DNA from 2 places in the Bradyrhizobium sp. ORS 86 genome. Region 2 is predicted to be linked to the other one. Evidence: riboswitches for the same ligand, from Rfam matches in the RefSeq annotation. Region 2 holds a riboswitch; the other holds the start of a gene.
The links. A riboswitch is a leader RNA that binds a small molecule or an ion and turns the genes downstream of it on or off. The one in region 2 is predicted to bind S-adenosylmethionine.
Positions count from the first base shown of each region.

Region 1 (10,838 bases), 1.5 Mb from region 2:
TTCAGGCTCTCCGGCACGTCCCCGTTGAGGACGCGCAACGCCAGGCCCTCGACGATCGCGGTCTTGCCGACACCGGGCTCACCGATCAGCACCGGATTGTTCTTGGTTCGCCGCGAGAGCACCTGAATGGTGCGGCGGATCTCCTCGTCGCGGCCGATCACCGGATCGAGCTTGCCGTCGCGCGCAGCCTGGGTCAGGTCGCGCGCATATTTCTTCAGCGCGTCATAGGCGTTTTCGGCGGTCGCCGAATCCGCCGTGCGGCCCTTGCGCAGCGCTTCGATCGCCGCGTTCAGGCTCTGCGGCAAGACGCCGCCCTTGCTCAGGATGGTTGCGACCTCGCTGTTCTTCTCGAGCGCGAGCCCGAGCAGCAGCCGCTCGACGGTGACGAAGCTGTCGCCGGCCTTGTCGGCAGCCTTCTCGGCCGCATCGAAGGCGCGCGCCAGCTCCGGAGACAGATAGACCTGCCCGGCACCGCTTCCCGACACTTTCGGCAGCTTGTTCAGCGCCTCTTCGGTCGTTTTCAGGATCGCTCTGGAATTGCCGCCGGCGCGGTCGATCAGACCGCCGGCGAGCCCCTCGCTATCGTCCAGCAGCACTTTCAGCAGATGCAACGGCGAGAACTGCTGGTGGCCATCGCGCATTGCGAGCGACTGGGCAGACTGGATGAATCCGCGCGCGCGCTCGGTGTACTTCTCAATGTTCATTCGTTTTCCCTCGGCCTGCCGTCACCACCCGGGGCGCGATCAGCAAAAGTGGGCACCGGTTTTGCGTCCGATCGCGCCCAAACCTTTAGGTTTGCGCGTGGTCTTGTCGCGAAACCGCACACACTTTCGCGGACCACGCGCGAAGGCATGACAACGGCATCTTCATTGGGTTTCCGCGGGCCGCGTTGACTTTCTCAACCAGCCTCTGGTCGTCGCCATCATTTCTTAGGCTTGCCGCAGATGTGGGCACTTGGTTCCAAAACGGAAGAGCCACAGCCTGCGATTTCGTCCGGTCGAGCTCAGCGCCGCACGATGGCGACAAGGTAGCGGCAGGACTGAGCACTCTCATTACGGAAGACGATGTCCGACGGCGGGCCGAGCTCGATACGGTCGCCCGCGGCAAGCTCGTGACGGACCGCCCCCTCCACCAGGATGAGGCGGCCGTCGATGACCCAGACCACCTGACGGATCAGGTGATAGGCGCTGGCGGGGAAACCGACCTCCTGTGTGGCCGGAAGCTCGATCTCGACCAGCTCTAGCGGATTGGCAGGATGCAGGAATACCTGCCGCCGCAAATAGGCCGCCTTCGGATCGCGCCAGACCGGTTGGTCCTTAGCGCGCTGGAGGCGGGGGCCTGCTGGCACTGTCGTCTCGAACAGCGCGGCCATGGTCAGGCCATAGGCCGTCGCAATCCGCGACAGCGTCGCCGCCGTCGGGCTCGCCTCGGCCCGTTCGATCTTGCTGAGCATGGCCTTGGACACGCCAGCCCGGCCGGCAAGCTCCGCAAGCGACCAGCCACGGCCCTCCCGCTCGGCGCGCACGCGCCGTCCAAGGGTTTCGTCCGCCTTGTCCTCTATAATTGACATGACGTCTTATATAGTAGACGATCAGATTCATTCAAGACGTCCGACCGAGGAACCCCACGATGATCATCCGCCCTGCCACCGAGCACGACATCCCCGCGATCACCGCGATCTACAACGAGGCGGTCGCGAACTCGAACGCGGTCTGGACGGAGAAGCAGGACAGCGAGGCCGAACGGCTCGGGTGGATGGAGGCGAAACAGGCCCTGGGTTACCCCATCCTAGTCACGACCGAGGGGCCGACTGTCCTCGGCTATGGCACATTCGGCGACTTCCGGGCCTGGCCGGGCTACCGCTACAGCGTCGAGCACAGCGTCTACATCCATACCGACCATCGCGGCCGCGGACTCGGGCGCTTGATCGTCGAAGAGCTGGCAGTCGCCGCAACCGCGCTTGGCAAGCACGTCTTGATCGCCGGGATCGATGGCGGCAATCAGGCCTCGCTCCGGCTGCATGCCGGCATGGGCTTCGTCGAGGTGGCGCGGATGCCGGAGATCGGCCGCAAGTTCGGCCGCTGGCTCGATCTCGTGTTCATGCAGCGCGTGCTGGACGCACCCGGAGCCGCGCGCGGCGACTAGCCGCTTTCCTCTTCCCGGAGGTTCTCGTCGCGCGTCAAACAGGTTAGATGGGGCGGATGGACAACACACATACCTCCGCCGCCAGGATCGCCGGCATCTACCGTTATCCCGTCAAGGGCCTCACGCCCGAGCCCCTGCCCCGTGCCGAGCTGAAGGCTGGCCAGACGCTGCGGTCCGACCGCCGCTACGCGATCGAGAACGGCCCAAGTGGCTTCGATCCAGCCGCTCCGACATGGCTGCCCAAGCCGCATTTCCTGATGCTGCAGCGGGACGAGTGGCTGGCACCACTGCGCGCCCATTTCGACGACGACAGCCACGTGCTGACGCTGCGGCGCGACGGCGCGGTGGTGGCGCAGGGCGACCTCGAGACGACGGAAGGCCGCGTGGCGATCGAGCGCTATTTCGCCGCTCAACACGCCGGTGAGATCAAGGGACCGCCCAAGGTGCTGACGAGCCCCGGCCACAGCTTCTCCGACGTCGCACGCAAGGTGGTCTCGATCATCAATCTCGCGAGCCTGCGCGCGATCGAGACCATGGTGCAGGCGCAGGTCCATCCGTTACGCTTTCGCGCCAACCTGTATGTCGATGGCTGGCCTGCCTGGCATGAGGCCGGCCTGCTCGACCAGACCATCGCGATCGGCAGCGCGCGGGCCAAGGTGGTGAAGCGCATCACCCGCTGCGCCGCGGTCAATGTCGATCCCGACACCGGCGCGCGCGACCTCTCTATTCCGAACATGCTGATGCAGCGCTTCGGCAACAACGAATGCGGTGTCTACGCCGAGATCATCAGCGACGGCAGTGCGGCCATCGGCGACACCATTGCCGCCGAACAGCCGACGCTGGTTTAGCGCCGCAGTCGCGTAGGATGGGTAGAGCGCAGCGAAACCCATCACTTTCGCCCGAGATGCCGACGGTGGGTTTCGCTTCGCTCGACCCACCGTACTCCGGCTCGCATTGAGAGTTCAGTTGGTCGGCATCACGTAGGCATAGATCCGACCGCGTGACACCGGCGCTTCGCGGACGCGGTTGCCGTTGTTGCCCGAGATCATGATCGGATTGCCCTTGGCATCGATGCCGGTGATGATGCCGACATGACCGCCGCCGCGGCGGCTCATCACAGCGATGGCGCCGATCTGTGGTCCCGAAACGCGCTGGCCGTAATGGGCGAATGAGCTCGCCATGTCGGAGCCGGTGCCGCGATAGCCCGACTCTTTCAGCACCATGTTCATGAAGCGCGCGCACCACAGGCTCGCGCGGCTGGTCGGATTGCCGCCGAGATAGCGACGTGCCTCGGCCACGAGACCGGACGAACCGAAGCTGCTTGTTTCCGTCGCGGCGACCGTGTCCGGCGTCACGCTGGCGTTGGCATCGGCGAGATCGCGGCTCTGCATCCGCGCGACGCCGCGCTCCCAGCGCGAAAGGCGAGATGCGTGCCGATGGTGATGATGGACGTAGTGACGCGCGTGATGGCCTGCATGGGCCGAATGCGCGTGACGTGAATGGTGCGGACGGGCGGAAGCAGGAGCGGCGGACACGAAGGCGAGAGCAAGCGAACCTAGAGCCAGCGCGACGAGACGAAGCGGCTGGCAATACGCAAACAACTGAATCATACTTTCACGAGATCCTCTGTGATACCCCCAATTGCGTTCCCTGCGGAACACGGTTGGCGTTTGAAAATGAGATGTGGCGAAAGGAAGGCTTCATGCGGCGCTGCGGAAAACGATTTCTAGCCCCTTCTTCGCGAATCTGATGACGAGCAAGAAGCTAGAACTGGCGCATTGCAGCTCGGGAAATTAATTGCAAATCTAGGGCCGCCCACGGGAAGGAAATTCAAATGCCGGCCGCTGTCACGAAAGATAATGTCCGTCTCCATTTCGAAGAGGCGGGCAGCGGGAGCCCGATCATTTTCCTGCATGAGTTCGCCGCGGATCACACCAATTGGGAGCCGCAGATGCGATATTTCTCGCGCGGCCACCGCTGCATCGCCTATTCCGCGCGCGGCTACACGCCGTCGGACGTGCCGCCGAACGCCGACGTCTATACGTACCGGCATTTCTATACCGACGCGCTTGCGGTGCTCGACCACCTCGGCATCGCCAAAGCGCATTTCGTCGGCCTTTCGATGGGCTCTTATTCGTCGCTGCAGGTCGCCCTCAACGCGCCGGAGCGCGCACTCTCGATGACGCTGGCCGCTGTCGGCTCCGGCTCCAGCCTGGAGAATCTCGACGCTTTCCGCGCGCAGTGCCGCGCCAATGCCGAGCAATATGAGGCGATCGGCTCGGTCGAGGTCGCGAAGGTCACGCGCGAGGCGCCGAGCCGGATTCCGTTTCTGCTGAAGGACCCGCGCGGGCATGCCGATTTCTACGCGGCGCTGGCCCGTCATGACGCCAAGGGATCGGCCAACACGATGCGCAGCTTCCAGGGCGGCCGCCCCTCGATCTACACCATGACGGAGGCGATCCAGCGCGTGCCGACGCCGGCACTGATCCTGTGCGGCGACGAGGACGACAATTGCATCGAACCCAGCATGTTCCTGAAGAAGCATCTGCCGGCGGCTGGCCTCGCCTTCTTTCCGAAGTCGGGCCACGTGCTCAATCTCGAGGAGCCCGCACTGTTCAACGAGATGGTTGAGCGCTTCATCGCGCTGGTCGAGGCCGGCCGCTGGCCGGTGCGCGATCCACGCTCGCTGGTGGCTGTATCGGTTTGACGGATCGTCATTGCGAGCCACCCGGTCGGCGCGGAGCGCCGCCGGATGACAGGCTCCGCGAAGCAATCCATTCGTCCGCACATGCGGAGAGATGGATTGCTTCGTCGCTTCGCTCCTCGCAATGACGGCAGCTATTTCACACCGCCCCGGCTCAGTAGGAACACGCCCTGCTCGCCGAACATGTTCCAGACCCACCAGGGCAGATTGAGCGGCACGGGACGGCCGTAGAGATCGAGCGCGACCGCGCGCTCCATCTTGACGTTGATCTCGTCGCAGAGCTGCACGAAGTCCTTGATGGTGCAGAAATGGATGTTGGCGGTGTCGTACCAGGTCGCCGGCAGGTTCTCGGTGCGCGGCATGTGGCCGCCGATCAGGAGCTGCAACCGCATCTTCCAGAACCCGAAATTCGGGAACGAGACGATCGCGCGATGACCGATGCGCAGCAGATTCTCCAGCACCACCTTCGGCTGCCGCGTCGCCTGCAGGGTCTGCGATAGGATCACGTAGTCGAAGGCGTCGTCGGGATAGTTGGCGAGGTCGGTGTCGGCGTCGCCCTGCACCACCGCGAGCCCCTTGGCGACGCAGCGGTTGACGCCCTCGCGCGACAGCTCGATGCCGCGGCCGTCGATGCCGCGGCTCTCCAGCAGCTCCAAGAGGTCGCCGTCGCCGCAGCCGACATCGAGCACGCGCGAACCCGAAGCCACCATGTCGGCAACCAGCAGATGGTCAGTGCGGAAGCTTCCGGTGCGCTCGTGCTCGACGCCGGGCAGCGGCAGGGTTTGCTGGATGCTCATGACTGGCCCTCGCCATCCTTAAGCCCGCGCGCCTTGCCCGCGGCCTGCAGAAAGGCGCGCGCGATGTCGAAGAATTCCGGCACGTCGAGCAGGAACGCGTCGTGGCCCTTGTCGGTCTCGATCTCGGCGAACGACACCCGCGCGCTCGAGGCATTCAGCGCGTGCACCAGCGCGCGCGACTCCGAGGTCGGGAACAGCCAGTCGCTGGCGAACGAGATAACGCAGAAGCGCGTCTTGATGCCGGTGAACGCCTTCGCCAGCACGCCGTTGTGGTCGGCGGCGACGTCGAAATAGTCCATCGCGCGCGTCAGATAAAGGTAGCTGTTTGCATCGAAGCGCTCAACGAAAGACGAGCCCTGGTATCGCAGATAGCTCTCGACCTGGAAATCAGCATCGAACGAGAAGGTCGGCAGCTCGCGATCCTGCATCCGCCGTCCGAACTTGCGATGCAGCGCGGCGTCCGAGAGATAGGTGATGTGCGCGGCCATCCGCGCCACCGCGAGCCCGCGATGCGGATGGGTGTCCTCATCGACATAGCGGCCGCCGCGCCAGTCCGGATCGGCCATCACGGCCTGCCGTCCGAGCTCGTGGAAGGCGATATTCTGCGCGGAGTGACGCGTCGCGCAGGCGATCGCGAGCGTCGAGAACACGCGCTCAGGATAAGCCGCGGCCCATTGCACCGCCTGCATGCCGCCCATCGAGCCGCCAACCACGCAGAACAGCGTCGTGATGCCGAGGTGATCGATCAGCATCGCCTGCGCGCGCACCATGTCGGGGATGGTGATGATCGGGAAATCCAGCCCCCACACCTTGCCGGTGGCGGGGTTGAAGGAAGCCGGCCCGGTTGAGCCCATGCAGCCGCCGATCACGTTGGAGCAGATAATGAAATACTTGCTCGGGTCGAGCGGCTTGCCGGCACCGACCATGGTCTCCCACCAGCCGGGCTTGCCGGTGACGGGATGGATATTGTTCACGTGCTGATCGCCGGTCAGCGCGTGGCAGACCAGGATCGCGTTGGAGCGGTCGGCGTTGAGCTCGCCGTAGGTCTGGTAGGCGATCTGGAACGGTGCGAGATCGACGCCGCAATCGAGCTTCAGCGGCTGGTCCATGCCGAACTTCGCCACCAACGACGACGGATGATCGGCCTCCTGGGCGCGATCATCGCTGTTGATCGAAGGGCTCGGTATCGGACGCACGTTGCTCATTTAGGCGACCCTGCCTCCGCGCGGGAGGCCTCGAACAGAAATCAGGCCATAAAAAACCCGGCCTGAACAAAGGTTCGGCCGGGAGCTGATCTGTCCCCGGCCTGTTTAGCGAGTTGTTTAACGTGGCTGCAAGCCGGCCGGCTCAAATGACCACGGAAGTCGAGGGAAACTAGTCTTTGGATCCCGCGTCGTCAAGATTGGCCTCGCCCGCCCCATGGTTAATCCCGGTCGCGCAAGGCACGCCTGCGACGTTTCTCTTTGCTTTCGGCGGCGGTCTTTCCTAATCAGGGACGTCGTCATCGGGCCGCCCGGATCACAAGGTTTTCAGATGTCCAACCCACCCCCGTCGCCGCCTTCGCTGCAGGATCTGCGCAAGGAAATCGACGCCATCGACGAGCAAGTCCATCGTCTGCTGATGGCGCGCGGTGACATCATCGACCGCCTGATCCAGGTCAAGAAGACCCAGGAGGTCGGCTCGGCCTTCCGTCCCGCACGCGAGGCCAGCATGATGCGCGAGCTGGTGAAGCGTCATCGCGGCATCCTGCCGCTCGACACCATCGAAAGCATCTGGCGCGTCATCATCTCGACCTTCACCTATGTGCAGGCACCGTTCTCGGTGCATGCCGATGTCTCGGTCGGCGAGTCCGCGATGCGGGATTCGGCGAGATTCCATTTCGGCTTCGTGGTGCCCTATGTCGCACATTTCAACGCGCAGGCCGCGGTCGACGCGGTGGCGAAATCGAAGGGCGACCTCGCGCTGGTCTCCGCGATCGCAAGCCGCACGCCGTGGTGGAACGCGCTCGAAGCCGATGGCGCGCCGAAGATCATCGCGCGGCTGCCGTTCCTCGAGCGCGCCGATCATCCGGCCGCACTGCCGGTGTTCCTGGTCTCGCGGGTCGCCGACGACGCCATGGTGACGGAAGTCCAAATGTGGAGCGTGCGCGTCTCCGGCTGGAACGCCGACGTCGCGCGCGCGCTGGCGCCGCTTGCGGAAATCGTCGCGGTGCCCGACACCGCCTTCGACGGCGCGGCGCTGCTGATCTCGGTCGCGGGACACGATTTCGAGGCGATCAAGTTTGCCCTGATCGAGGCCGGCGCCTCGGTCCGCTCGTCGGCCCTCGTCGGCAGCCACGCAACGCGCTATACGGTGCCTTCTGGCGGGCCGGCCAGAAGCTAGGCCGACCGCCTCCATGCTTGTTTTGACGCGTTTCCTTGCGCGAGCCGGTATCCACTTCGCGGGAAAACGCTCTGTCCGGAGTTGATGATGTCCCGCCCCGTGCCGAACCCCGGCATCCTCGATATTGCGCCCTACACGCCGGGCAAGAGCCCGGTGCCGGAACCGGGGCGCAAGGTGTTCAAATTGTCGGCCAACGAGACGCCGTTCGGCCCGTCGCCGAAGGCGATCGCGGCCTACAAGCAGGCGGCCGACCATCTCGAGGATTATCCGGAGGGCTCCTCGCGCGTGCTGCGCGAAGCGATCGGCCGCACCTACGGCCTCGATCCCGACCGCATCATCTGCGGCGCCGGCTCCGATGAGATCCTCAATCTGTTGGCGCACACCTATCTCGCACAAGGTGATGAGGCGATCTCGACCACCCACGGCTTCCTGGTCTACCCGATCGCGACCATGGCGAACGGCGCGAAGAACGTCATCGCCGCCGAGAGCAATTTCACCGCCGATGTCGACGCCATCCTCAAGGCGGTGACGCCGAAGACCAAGCTGGTCTGGCTCGCCAACCCGAACAACCCGACCGGCACCTATCTGCCGTTCGACGAGGTCAAGCGCCTGCGCGCCGCCTTGCCGTCGCAAGTGCTGCTGGTGCTCGACGCCGCCTATGCCGACTACGTCTCGCGCAACGATTACGAGCTCGGCATCGAGCTCGTCGCTACCACCGACAACACGGTGGTCACCCACACCTTCTCGAAGATTCATGGACTCGCCGCGCTGCGCGTGGGCTGGATGTTCGGACCGGCGCATATCGTCGATGCCTGCAACCGCATCCGTGGTCCGTTCAACGTCGCGACGCCGGCGATGCTGGCGGCCGCGGCGGCGATCGAGGACTCCGCGCATGTCCAGATGTCGAAGACGCACACCGAGCAGTGGCGCAACTGGCTGACCGAGGAGATCGGCAAGCTCGGGCTCAAGGTGACGCCGAGCGTCGCGAACTTCGTGCTGATCCACTTCCCGACCGACAAGGGAAAGACCGCGGCGGAAGCCGACGCCTTTCTCACCAAACGCGGCCTCGTGCTGCGCGCACTGAACAATTACAAGCTGCCGCATGCGCTGCGTATGACCATCGGCACCGAGGAAGCCAACCGCCTCGTGGTCGCGGCCCTGCGCGACTTCATGGCTGGAAAGTGAGCCCAACGTGACCTCTGCTCCGCTCTTCAAACGCCTCGCGCTGATCGGCTTCGGCCTGATCGGCGGCTCGATCGCGCGCGCCGCCCGCGCGCAGGGCCTGGTCGACGAGATCGTCACCACCGCGCGCTCGGAGAAGACGCGCGCGCGCGTCGTCGAACTCGGCATCGTCGACCAGGTCGTGGCGACCAATGTCGAGGCAGTAAAGGATGCCGATCTCGTCATCCTCTGCATCCCCGTCGGGGCCTGCGGTCCGGTCGCGGCCGAGATCGCGGCTCACCTCAAGCCGGGCGCCATCATCTCCGACGTCGGCTCGGTGAAAGGCGCGGTCGTCAAGGACATGGCGCCGCACCTGCCCGATGCCGTGCACTTCGTGCCGGCGCATCCGGTCGCCGGTACCGAACATTCCGGACCGGATTCCGGTTTCGCTGAGCTCTTCATCAACCGCTGGTGCATCCTGACGCCGCCCGATGGCATCGATCCCGCCGCGACGGATCGGCTGCGCGCCTTCTGGGCCGCGCTCGGTGCCAAGGTCGAGATCATGACGCCGGACCATCATGATCTCGTGCTCGCGATCACCAGCCATCTGCCGCATCTGATCGCCTACACCATCGTCGGCACCGCCGACGAGCTGGCGCAGGTGACGGAATCCGAGGTGATCAAGTTCTCGGCCGGCGGCTTCCGCGACTTTACCCGCATCGCGGCCTCGGATCCGACGATGTGGCGCGACGTGTTCCTCGCCAACAAGGAGGCCGTGCTGGAGATGCTCGGCACCTTCAACGAGGACCTGTCGAAGCTCACCCGAGCGATCCGCCGCGGCGACGGCGAGGCGCTGTTCGACCACTTTACCCGCACCCGCGCGATCCGCCGCGGCATCGTCGAGATCGGCCAAGACTCCGCCGCCGCCGACTTCGGCCGGCCACATGCGAATCTGGGGAAGAAGACAGAGTAAAGTGCAGCGCACTCGGTATCGTCCCGGAGAAAGCACGGACTCATACCGCGCGGCGGACTCTGCGTTCGTCGTCCTGCGAAAGCCAGGACGACGCCAGGGATAGTTCTCGTCCGTTGTCTCACGCCGTTATTGCGAGGAGCCAACGGGTCGCGCGAGCGTGCGCCCGATGACAGGCTCCGCGAAGAAGCAATCCATCCTTCCGCGCTTGCCGCGCGATGGACTGCTTCCGCCTTTGCCAAGGCTTCGGCGGACAAGCCGCTTCGCTCGCAATGACCGGGCCGCCACTCCCCCCCCCCGTGGTCATCCCCCGCGCATGCGGGGGATCCAGTACGCTGCGGCCTCTCGGATCAATCACTGCGGCCTCTGGAATACTGGATCGCCCGCCTTCGCGGGCGATGACAGTTGTTGAGATATGGCATTGCATTCTCGCGACATGAATTGTCCGAGCTTTGCATCTCGTTCCCGCCCTCTTCGAGCAGAGGGCGCAGGGAAAGCCGGGTGCCGATCGCACCCATGGGCCCGGTGCAATAAAAGTAGCACCGGGGGTAGGACCACAGGTGTAACCGGAAACACTCCGGCTTTCCCTGCGCGATGGGTTACGGCTTATACGTGCTCGCCCCGGCGAGACTGGGCTTGGTTGTCACCGCCGTTGCAAGACGCAATTGCGTCTTGCAAC
Region 1 covers NZ_CP120699.1:7,111,992-7,122,829, forward strand. Annotated here, with positions in the region: gene clpB (ATP-dependent chaperone ClpB) at 1-704, opposite strand, end outside; gene P6U25_RS32905 (helix-turn-helix domain-containing protein) at 1,004-1,570, opposite strand; gene P6U25_RS32910 (GNAT family N-acetyltransferase) at 1,630-2,145, shown strand; gene P6U25_RS32915 (MOSC domain-containing protein) at 2,202-2,993, shown strand; gene P6U25_RS32920 (TIGR02594 family protein) at 3,108-3,755, opposite strand; gene P6U25_RS32925 (alpha/beta fold hydrolase) at 3,980-4,852, shown strand; gene metW (methionine biosynthesis protein MetW) at 4,984-5,646, opposite strand; gene P6U25_RS32935 (homoserine O-acetyltransferase) at 5,643-6,851, opposite strand; SAM riboswitch at 6,936-7,015, opposite strand; gene P6U25_RS32940 (chorismate mutase) at 7,180-8,028, shown strand; gene hisC (histidinol-phosphate transaminase) at 8,116-9,213, shown strand; gene P6U25_RS32950 (prephenate/arogenate dehydrogenase family protein) at 9,221-10,162, shown strand.
Region 1: it holds a riboswitch for S-adenosylmethionine, as region 2 does, so the genes downstream of both, P6U25_RS32935 (homoserine O-acetyltransferase) here and P6U25_RS04265 (O-succinylhomoserine sulfhydrylase) in region 2, are expected to answer to the same signal.

Region 2 (10,838 bases):
GTACATCAAGACGCGCAAGCAGTTCGGCGTCGCGATCGGCACGTTCCAGAGCCTACAGCACCGCGCCGCCGACATGTTCGTGGCGCTGGAGCAGGCTCGCAGCATGTCGATGTTCGCGACCATGGCGTCCGATTTCGACGATGCCAAGGAGCGTTCGTCTGCGGTCGCGGCCGCCAAGGTGCAGGTCGGCAAGTCCTTGAAGTTCGTCGGCCAGCAGTCGATCCAGCTCCACGGCGGCATCGGCATGACCATGGAGGCCAAGATCGGTCACTACTTCAAGCGGCTGACCATGATCGAGAACACACTCGGCGACACCGACTACCATCTCCGTCGAGTCAGCGAGGGTGGTGGGCTGCTGGCCTGAGCTGTCGTTGCCGGGCTTGACCCGGCAACCCATCGCTCTTCAACAAGATGGATGCGCGGGTCAAGCCCGCGCATGACGTGTCATTTGCAGTCGTCAGGGAGGCAACAACAATGAAGAACACTCCATTCGATCTCACCGGCCAGGTCGCCGTCGTCACCGGATCGAGCCGCGGCATCGGCCGTGCGTCGGCAGAGCTGCTGGCGCAGCTCGGCGCCAAGGTGGTGATCTCCTCGCGCAAGGCGGACGCCTGCAAGGAGGTCGCCGACGGCATCAACAAGGCCGGCGGCGATGCGATCGTCATCCCCTGCAACATCTCGCGCCGTGAGGAAGTCGAGGCGCTGATCTCCGGGACGATCAAGCACTACGGCAAGATCGACACCCTGGTCTGCAACGCCGCGGTGAATCCGTATTACGGCCCGCTGCTCGACATCAAGGACGAGGCCTTCGACAAGATCATGGGCTCCAACGTCAAGAGCAACATCTGGCTCTGTGCGTTGGCGGTCCCGCAGATGGCCGAACGCGGCAAGGGTTCGGTCGTGATCATCTCCTCGATCGGCGGCCTGCGCGGATCGACGGTGATCGGCGCCTACGGCATCTCCAAGGCGGCGGATTTCGCGCTGTGCCGCAGTCTCGCGGGCGAGTGGGGTCCGAAAGGCGTGCGCGTCAATTGCGTGGCACCGGGCCTGGTGAAGACCGATTTCGCCCGCGCGCTGTGGGAAGATCCGGACAACCTCAAGCGCCGCACCGCGTCCTCGCCGCTGCGCCGCATCGGCGAGCCGCACGAGATCGCCGGCGCAGTGGCCTATCTTGCCTCCGACGCCTCGACCTTCATGACGGGGCAGACCATCGTCGTCGACGGCGGCGTCACGACGGCTGCGACGTAAAGCCCCATTCGTTGTCTTTGGTTATGCTAACTGGCATACTGTCAGCATGGCAAAGACGGATAACCATGACGCCTATATAGCTGCCGCACCGGCACCGTTTCGCGCCATGTTGGCCCAACTGCGTGCACAGCTATCGCGGGCACTGCCAGACGCCAAAGAAGTGATGAAATACGATATGCCCGGATTTCAGATCGAAGACACGATCATCGCGGGCTATGCGGCCTTTAGCAAACAATGTGGCCTATATGTCGACCCGGGTGCGATTGCTGCGCATGCGGACGAGATTGCTATTTTGAAACTCAAGGCAACCAAGACCGGCGTTACGTTCTCGGTGAGTAACCCTATCACGGATGAACTGGTTGAGAAATTGGCAGTCAGTTCGCGCGGGAAAAAGGGGCTTTAGCAGCCCGGCCGCTACAAGATCAGTGTCGTCCCTGCTTTCGCATGCTTTCGCAGGGACGACGGTTCGCGAGAGGGAGGGTTGCTACGTCAGCCTCACACCTTCTCCAGCGCCTGCTCGAAATCCTCGATCAGGTCGTCGGCATGCTCCAGCCCGGCCGAGAAGCGGATGAAGCCCTCGCTGATGCCGAGCTCGGCACGGGCTTCCGGCACCAGGCGCTGATGCGTCGTGGTCGCCGGATGCGTGACCAGGCTCTTGGCATCGCCGAGATTGTTGGAGATGCGCGAGATCTTCAGCGCATTGAGACAGCGGAAGGCACCGGCCTTGCCGCCCTTCACCTCGAAGCCGACCAGCGTTGAGCCGGCTCCCATCTGCTTTTTCACCGTCTCGGCCTGCGGATGGTCGGCGCGGCCGGGATAGACCAGCCGCGTGATCTTCGGATGCCTCGCCAGCGCCTCGGCGATCTTCGCCGCGTTGTCGGTCTGCGCGCGCACGCGGATGCCGAGCGTCTCGAGCCCCTTCAGCAGCACCCAGGCGTTGAACGGCGACAGCGACGGGCCGGTCTGGCGCATGAAATTGTGAATATGCTCGGCGATGAAGGCTTCCGACGACAGGATGATGCCGCCGAGACAGCGGCCCTGGCCGTCGATGTGCTTGGTCGCGGAATAGACCACGACGTCGGCGCCGAGCGACAGCGGGCTCTGCCAGATCGGGGTCGCGAACACGTTGTCGACGATGAGGCGGGCGCCGCCGCTATGCGCAATCTTGGCGATTGCGGAGATATCCAGCACGTCGAGCGTCGGATTGGTCGGGCTCTCCAGGAAGAACGACTTGGTGTTCGGCCGCAACGCGCGCTGCCATTGGTCGAGATCGAGCCCGTCGACCAGTGTCGTCTCGATGCCGTAGCGTGGCAACAGGTCCTGCACCACGTAGAGGCACGAGCCGAACAGCGCCTTCGATGCAACCACGTGATCGCCGGCCTTGAGCGGCGCAAGGATCGCGGTGGTCACCGCGGCCATGCCGGTCGCGGTCGAGCGCGCAGCTTCCGCGCCCTCGAGCTCGATCATGCGACGCTCGAACATCGCGAGGGTCGGGTTGGAATAGCGCGAATAGATGAAGCCGGGGTCCTGGCCCTTGAAGCGTGCCTCGCACTGCTCGGCGGTGTCGTAGACGTAACCCTGGGTGAGAAACAGCCCCTCCGACGTCTCGCCGAATTGCGAGCGCAGCGTGCCGCCATGGACCAGGCGGGTTTCGGGGCGATAGCGGCGGGTAGCTTCAGATTCAGACATGTGACCTCCGACGTGGCCATTTCCTCAAGAAAATGGCCACAAAAAACCGGCCTGGAGCAATCTCCACAGGCCGGGATCACACTGTCCCCGGCCTGTTTAGCGACTTATTTTACGTGGCTGCAAGCCGGCCGGCTCAAATCACCACGGGATAACTGCTGCTGATATTCCCTCGTGCCCTTTCCGTCAAGGCGGTCATCGGATAACCCCTAAAAGCCCAGTTTTTGGGGCTTTGGATGGCCGTTCAGGATATGATCAGGCCATCCTAGGGGACCCGTACCGTGTCATTCGAGCTGGAAGACGAAGCCAATGGAATCCTGCCCGACCGCATGATCGCGGAGATGGCGGATGCCGGGCTCATTCTGCCCGCCTATGACTTTGTCGAGAGCCAGATCCAGCCGGCGAGCCTCGACCTGCGCCTTGGCGATATCGCCTACCGGGTCCGTGCCAGCTTCTTGCCCGGGCCTGACTCCACGGTCGCCGAGCGCATCGACGAGTTGAAGCTGCACGAGATCGACCTCTCCGATGGCGCAGTGCTGGAGACCAATTGCGTCTATATCGTTCCTCTGCTGGAGAGCCTCGCGCTGCCGCCGCAGATCGTCGCCGCGGCGAACCCCAAGAGCTCGACCGGCCGGCTCGACGTGTTCACCCGCGTGATTGCCGACGGCACCCGACGCTTCGACGTGATCGGCGCCGGCTATCACGGCCCGCTCTATGCCGAGATCAGCCCGAAGACGTTTCCCGTGTTGCTGCGCGAAGGCTCGCGGCTCAGCCAGATCCGCTTCCGGATCGGCGATGCCGTCCTCGATGCCGACGAGCTCGACGCGCTGCATGCCGCCGAGCGGCTGGTCGATATCGACGATGCGGATCTCACCCAGGGGGTTGCGCTCTCGGTTGATCTGTCCGGAGAGAGTTCGAACGGCTTCGTCGGCTACCGCGCCAAGCGCCACACCGGCGTGGTCGACATCGATCGCCGCGGCGGCTATCCGGTCGATGATTTCTGGGAGCCGATCAAGGCGCGCTCCGACCGCAGCCTGATCCTCGATCCCGGCGAATTCTATATCCTGGCGTCGAAGGAAGCCGTGCAGGTGCCGCCGGACTACGCGGCGGAAATGGTGCCGTTCGATCCTCTGGTCGGCGAATTCCGCGTCCACTATGCCGGCTTCTTCGATCCCGGTTTCGGCTATGCCGGCGCCGGCGGCAAGGGCGCACGCGCCGTGCTCGAAGTCCGCTCGCGCGAAGTGCCGTTCATTCTCGAGCACGGCCAGATCGTCGGCCGTCTCGTATACGAGCGCATGCTGGAGCGCCCTGACGCGCTGTACGGCCAGCGCATCGGCTCGAACTACCAGGCGCAGGGCCTGAAGCTCTCGAAACATTTTCGCGCGTAACGAAATTCCGCAAGCCGGATTTCACATCACGGCGTAAGCGAGAGGCTGGCGCAAAGGTTCACCCGCAATCGCGCAGGTCCCCCTTGCGTTCCGCGCACATGGAATCTGTGGTTGCCATGGTAGGCAAGCACCATGGCGCGGCGCCTTCAGAGATCGCGCGGGAGATGAAATGTCCGATCTCGGCCTCGCCGAAATACCCGTCGATGAAGACGAACGTCCGCTGCCGCCGCCGGTGACAAGGCCGGCGCGCAACGCGCTGCTCGATGGGCCGATCCTGCGCACGCTGCTGTGGCTCGCCTGGCCGAACGTGATCGCGCTGTCCGCCGGCACTTGCGTGGTGATCGCAGAGACCTCCTATATCGGCCGCCTCGGCGTCGAGTCGCTCGCGGCGATGGCGCTGGTGTTTCCTTGCGTGATCCTGACCATGACGATGTCGGGCGGCGCGATGGGCGGCGGCGTCGCCTCCTCGATCGCGCGGGCGCTCGGTGCCGGCGAGATCGAGCGCGCTTCGACGCTCGCGGCACACGCGCTGCTGATCGGCCTGACCTTCGGCGTCACGTTCATGCTTGGCATGCTGATCTTCGGCCCGCGTTTGCTCGAGCTGCTCGGCGGCCGCGGCAACGTGCTGGCGCAGGCGATTGCCTATTCGCAAGTGTTCTTCGGCGGTGCGATCCTGCCCTGGCTGATGAACACCATGGCCGGCATCCTGCGCGGCACCGGCAACATGAAACTGCCCTCCACAATGATCCTGTCGTCGGCGGTCTGGCAGATCATGCTGGGCGGCACGCTCGGGCTGGGCCTCGGCCCGGTGCCGCAATTCGGCATGCGCGGCGTCGCCGCAGGCGCGCTGATCGCCTATGCGATCAGCATCAGCGTGATGGGCTGGTACCTGTTCTCCGGCCGCGCCCGCGTCAGGCCGAAGCTCTGGGGGCTGCGTGTGCAACGGGTGATGTTCATCGACATCCTGAAGGTCGGCGCCGTCTCCTGCTTCTCGCCGCTGCAGTCGGTTCTCACCATCTCGATCTTCACCCATATGCTGGCGCAGTTCGGCACCGCGGTGCTTGCCGGCTACGGCATCGGCGCGCGGCTCGAATTCATGCTGACCTCGGTGGCCTTCGCCGTCGGCATCGCGTCGGTGCCGATGATCGGCATGGCCATAGGTGCCGAGCGCGTCGCGCGCGCCCGGCGCATCGCGTGGACCGCGGGCACGGTGTCGTTCCTCGCGGTCGGCGCGGTCGGCAGCTTCATCGCCGTCTTCCCCGACCTCTGGGTCAATCTCTTCACCGACGATCCGCACGTTCGGAGCACGAGCCATCACTATCTCTCGACCGCTGCCCCGATGTACGCCTTCATCGGCCTCGCGATGTCGATGTACTTCTCCTCGCAAGGAGCCGCCAAGGTGCTGGGCCCCGTGCTGGCGCAGACCGCGCGGCTGATCTTCATCGGCGCCGGCGGCTGGTGGCTGACGACGCACGAGGCAACCGCGCAGAATTTCTTCGCGCTCGCCGCGGCCTCGATGGGGGTGCTCGGCGTGCTCTCCTGCCTCAGCGTGATCTTGACGCGCTGGGGCAAGACGGCGCCAGTCGCCAAGGTGCAGCCGGCGCTGTCGTAAGATCTTCTCAACCTGTCGCCCTTGGAGACGGCCGCGGAGTTTATCATCGGGCCGCGCTTCGCGCGGACCGCGTTGGCGGCCCCCTCACAGGGCGACGGTGATGGATGTCTCAGGCCATATTCCTCGCCTTCGCCGATTGCTTCAGCGCGGTCTGCATCGCCGCTGCGCCGCGGTCCATCTGCGCGTCCATGTAGGGCGCGATCTCGTGTGGCAGCACGTCGGCGATCCACACCACCCGGCACCGGCCGTCGGCCTCCGCGAACACCTGCACGGAGGCCGAATGCTGCTTCAGCCGTTCGCTGGTGATCGCATAGACCAGCCGCCGTCGGTTGTCGTCGCAGTCGACCAGCGTCTCGCGCGCCACCGTGCCGTTGGCGAAGCTGACGATGCGCACGTCGCCGTCGAGCTTGGTGTCGGTGACGAAGCCCGGCACCAGCCGGGTGTGCAGCGCGCCGAAATCACGCAGCGCATCCCAGACGTGGTCGGCCGGCGCGTCGATCGGGATATCCTTGTGAATGGATGCCATGTGAATTCTCCTCGTCAGGTGCACACCGCCTCGACATTGTTGCCGTCGGGGTCGATCAGAAACGCGGCATAGTAGGTCGGGCTGTAGTCCTTGCGGTGTCCTGCTGCGCCGTTGTCCTTGCCGCCAGCCTTCACGCCTTCGGTGTGGAATGTCTTGATCGCCGCGTGGCTCGGGGCGCGGAAGGCGACATGGGCGCCGCCTGGAGCCTTGCCCTTGTGCAAATGCAGCCAGAGCGCCGGCTGACCCTTCGGGCCAAAGCCGGCGCCGCTGTCGTCGCGGGAGCAGAGCACGAAGCCGAGCGGCGCCAGCGCCGCGGTGTAAAAGCGCACGCTGGCGTCGAGATCGGCAACGCGCAATCCGATATGGTCGTACATGATGCTCTCCAGAAATGGGCGCGTCGGCGACGCGCGGGCCTGGAGAAACCCTAGCTATTGCAGTGCAAGGCGTTCTTGGAAAATCTTGCGGTCGCCCCGCGAGGCCTGGCGGAACTTGAGGGGCGAGGTTCCGGCGGCGCGGTGGAAACTGCGCACGAAATTGGAGAGATCGCCGAAGCCGACGTCATAGGCGATGTCGGTGATCGGACTGTCGTCGTCGGCCAGCCGGCGCGCCGCATGGCGCAGCCGCGAGCGCACGAGATATTGATGCGGCGTGACGCCGAGCACGGCGGAGAATAGCCGCAGGAAATGGAACGTGCTGAGGCCGGCCTGCTTCGCCGCGTCGTCCAGATCGATCGCGCGATGCGAATTGGCGTCGATCCACAGCGCCGCCTCCACGGCGCGGCGGCGGTCTCGCTGGCCGGCGGTGAGAGGCTTTGCCTTGCGGTCGGACGCCACCTCGACGAAGCGGCTGGCAAGCAGATGTCCGATCTCGTCGAGTCCAACGTCGCTGTTGCCATCTGCCGCCGTTTGCGCCAGCTCGCCGAGCACCATCAATTCCGGCAGCGGCGGCACCGAGCCGACCTGCCAGGCCGCGGCACGATCGCCCATCGCCTCCACCAGCTCCGGGTCGAGGAAGAACGAGAGGCACTCGTCGCCGACGACATGGTCGTGGGTGCAGGTGTATTCGTCGCCGGGATGGCCGATCAGGAACGATCCTGCCACGAGCTCGTGGAAGCGGCCGCGGCAATGACAGCCGAAACTGCCCTTGAGCACATAGGACACTGAATGGCAGGCGAATTGCTCCGCGAACGGCTTGTCGCCGGGCTCCGCCGTGCACTCAAACTTGTTCACGGTAATGCGATCGCGCTGCAACAGCGTGGTGCGGTTCATACGCAGAATTTAAGGATGCGGACGCGGCGACGCAACGGGGAGCGGGACGTCGAACAGGGGCCTGCTCGCGGTCGGGTGCCCGCCTTCGATCGAGAGCAGCCGCCGTTGGAGACACTGCAGCCATTTGGTGAGATGCGGTCGACATAGTGACGCATCTGGAATCTTCACATTCGGTTAAGAATACGACGGATGGTGTGGCGGATGTCGAGCGCCTGCGTCCGCTCACCCATCTTAAAGGCTTGAGCGATATCTATCTCGCTCGAATTTGCAGCTCCGCGATATTGCGGGCCTTCGGATGGGTTCGGCGGACGAATGACGAGACCAGGCGCCGATCCATCGCCGGATGATATGGCCAAAGCATCGACCGGGCGCTTCCATGATCTGGCAGCGTTGGTGCTGCTCGCCCTGGCGCTGCGCCTGCCGCTGGCGTTCTGGCCCAACACCATCCATGCCGACGAGATCTTCCAATATCTCGAGCCGGCCTGGCGGCTGCTGGGCCATGACGGCATCGTCACGTGGGAGTGGCGTTACGGCATTCGCGGCTGGTTCCTGCCGACCTTGCTGGCCGGCCCTGTCGCGCTGGGTGACCTTGTCGTGCCTGGTGGCGCGGGGGCGTTCGTCGTGCCTCGCCTGGTTGCCGCGCTCGCATCGGTGTCGATCGTGGTCAGCGCGTGGTTCTTCGGCGCGCGGATCTCGCGAACTCACGCCATCGTCGCGGCCTTCGTTGCCGCCATCTGGTTCGAGCTCATCCTGTTCGCGCCGCATACGTTGAGCGAGCCCTTGGCGACGGCGCTCATCGTGCCGGCGGCGCTGCTGTTGACCGACGGGCCGTCGCAGCGACGCCTCGTCATCGGCGGAGCCTTGCTGACCCTCGCCTTTGTCTGCCGCTTTCAATATGCGCCGGCCATCGCAGTCCTTGCCATCGGGGCGTGTTGGCGGTGCTGGCGAAACGCGATTCCGATGGCCGGCGGGGGGCTCGTCGTGCTCCTGTTCGCGGCAGTGGTCGACGTCGCACACGGCGTTATCCCGTTCGGCTGGCTCGTGGCCAATATCGAACAGAACCTGCTGCACGATCGCGCGGCCGGGTTCGGCGTGACCTCCTGGGTGACCTATCTCGTCAGTTTCTGGGTGGTGTGGTCCGTGGCGATCGTACCGCTGGCCTGGGCGATCTGGCAGGGCTTTCGGCACGCGCCGCTCCTGCTCGGAGTGGCGCTCGTGAACGTCGGCTTCCACAGCCTGATTGGGCACAAGGAATACCGCTTCATATTCCTGTCGGCGGTCCTGCTCATCATTGTGGCGGCGCTGGGATCGGCCGATTGGATCCGGTCGTTGCGTGCGAGAGGCGCATGGCGGCCTTGGGCGTTGCCGATGATCGCAGGCGCGTGGGCACTGGTCTCCGTGCTCCTTGTTGGGGCGAGCCAACAGATGCGTGACGACTGGATGATGCGCGGCGTCGGTGCCGCGCGTCTTGCGGCGGAGCTGCGCGGTGACCCCGAATTCTGCGGACTCGCGCTCTACAATCTTCCGTTCTACTTCTTGCCGGGCCGGGAACGACTATCGGGCCCGTCGCCGCTCTATTTGCTTCAGCCTCGCGATTCGCTTGTAAACGGGGACCTCCGGGCGGCGGTCCAGGCGACCGTGCCTGCGTTCAATCGCATCCTCGCGCGCCCGGACTCGGCAGATGACCTCCCGGCAGGATTTTCACGACGCAGTTGCGCCAAGGTCGGTAACGGCGAGGCGTGTATCTTTGCGCGCCGCGGGGCCTGCGACGCCATACCCGCCGCAGCGCCATTTACAATCAACGATGTACTGGTGCGGCTCGACGACTAAAGCAGCTTCGGTTCTGATTGAATCAGAAGCCGAAACTCCAGATTGTTGTTTTGACGCGTTTTCCTTACGTGACCGGTGTCCACTTCGCTCGAAAACTCCGGTCAGGGAGATCCGTGAACCAACGCGAATGCACGCTTGATCCTTTGCCTCGGCCCGGGCTATGGTCCGGCGGGTCTCGCAAGGCGAGACCAACTTTAAGCGATTGAGATCGCGGGCGTAGTTCAATGGTAGAACGGCAGCTTCCCAAGCTGCATACGAGGGTTCGATTCCCTTCGCCCGCTCCAACGCGCGTTTTCATGCACCGAGGTCCGCGCGCCGACATTCTGTCGCATCAGGGCGTGCTCACTCGGTTACCGGGAGCCGACTGTCGGACGCGTGAACCCATCAGCGCCACCCGAGGGCGGGTGCGATCCGGGTCAGGATGGTTTCGATCACATGTGCGTTGTAGGCGACGCCGAGCTGGTTGGGGACTGTCAGCAGCAGGGTGTCGGCTTCCGCGATGGCCTCGTCGGCTTTGAGCTGCTCGATGAGCTTGTCCGGCTCGGCGGCGTAGCTGCGGCCGAAGATCGCCCGCGTCCGCTGGTCGATGAAACCGATCTGGTCTTCCGCCTGGTCGTTTCCGAAATAGGCGCGATCGCGATCGTCGACCAGCGCGAAGATGCTGCGGCTGACGGAGACCCGGGGCTCGCGTGTATGACCGGCCTCCTTCCAGGCCGCGCGATAAGCGCGGATCTGGGCTGCCTGCTGGATGTGGAAGGGCTCGCCCGTTTCGTCGTTCTTGAGGGTGGAGCTCTGCAGGTTCATGCCGAGCTTCGCCGCCCACACCGCCGTGGCGTTTGAGCCGGCACCCCACCAGATCCGCTCGCGCAGGCCGTCCGCATGAGGTTCGAGCCGCAGCAGACCGGGCGGATTGGGAAACATCGGCCGCGGATTCGGCTGCGCGAATCCCTGTCCGCGCAGCAGGTCGAGGAAGATCCCGGCGTGACGTCGCCCCATGTCGGCTTCGCTCTCGCCCTCGGGCGGCTGGTAGCCGAAGTAGCGCCAGCCATCGATCACCTGTTCGGGTGAGCCACGGCTGATGCCGAGTTGAAGCCGGCCGCCCGCGATCAGGTCCGCTGCTCCGGCGTCCTCGATCATGTACAGCGGGTTCTCATAACGCATGTCGATCACGGCGGTGCCGATCTCGATGCGGCTGGTTTTCGCTCCGACCGCCGCCAGGAGGGGGAACGGCGAGGCAAGCTGGCGGGCGAAGTGATGGACGCGGAAATACGCGCCGTCCG
Region 2 covers NZ_CP120699.1:943,160-953,997, forward strand. Annotated here, with positions in the region: gene pimD (pimeloyl-CoA dehydrogenase small subunit) at 1-364, shown strand, start outside; gene P6U25_RS04255 (SDR family NAD(P)-dependent oxidoreductase) at 475-1,248, shown strand; gene P6U25_RS04260 (iron chaperone) at 1,295-1,651, shown strand; gene P6U25_RS04265 (O-succinylhomoserine sulfhydrylase) at 1,744-2,937, opposite strand; SAM riboswitch at 3,013-3,092, opposite strand; gene P6U25_RS04270 (2'-deoxycytidine 5'-triphosphate deaminase) at 3,264-4,322, shown strand; gene P6U25_RS04275 (MATE family efflux transporter) at 4,492-5,934, shown strand; gene P6U25_RS04280 (SRPBCC family protein) at 6,044-6,460, opposite strand; gene P6U25_RS04285 (VOC family protein) at 6,475-6,834, opposite strand; gene P6U25_RS04290 (helix-turn-helix domain-containing protein) at 6,889-7,728, opposite strand; gene P6U25_RS04295 (4-amino-4-deoxy-L-arabinose transferase) at 8,077-9,558, shown strand; tRNA gene P6U25_RS04300 (tRNA-Gly) at 9,769-9,842, shown strand; gene P6U25_RS04305 (LLM class flavin-dependent oxidoreductase) at 9,943-10,838, opposite strand, start outside.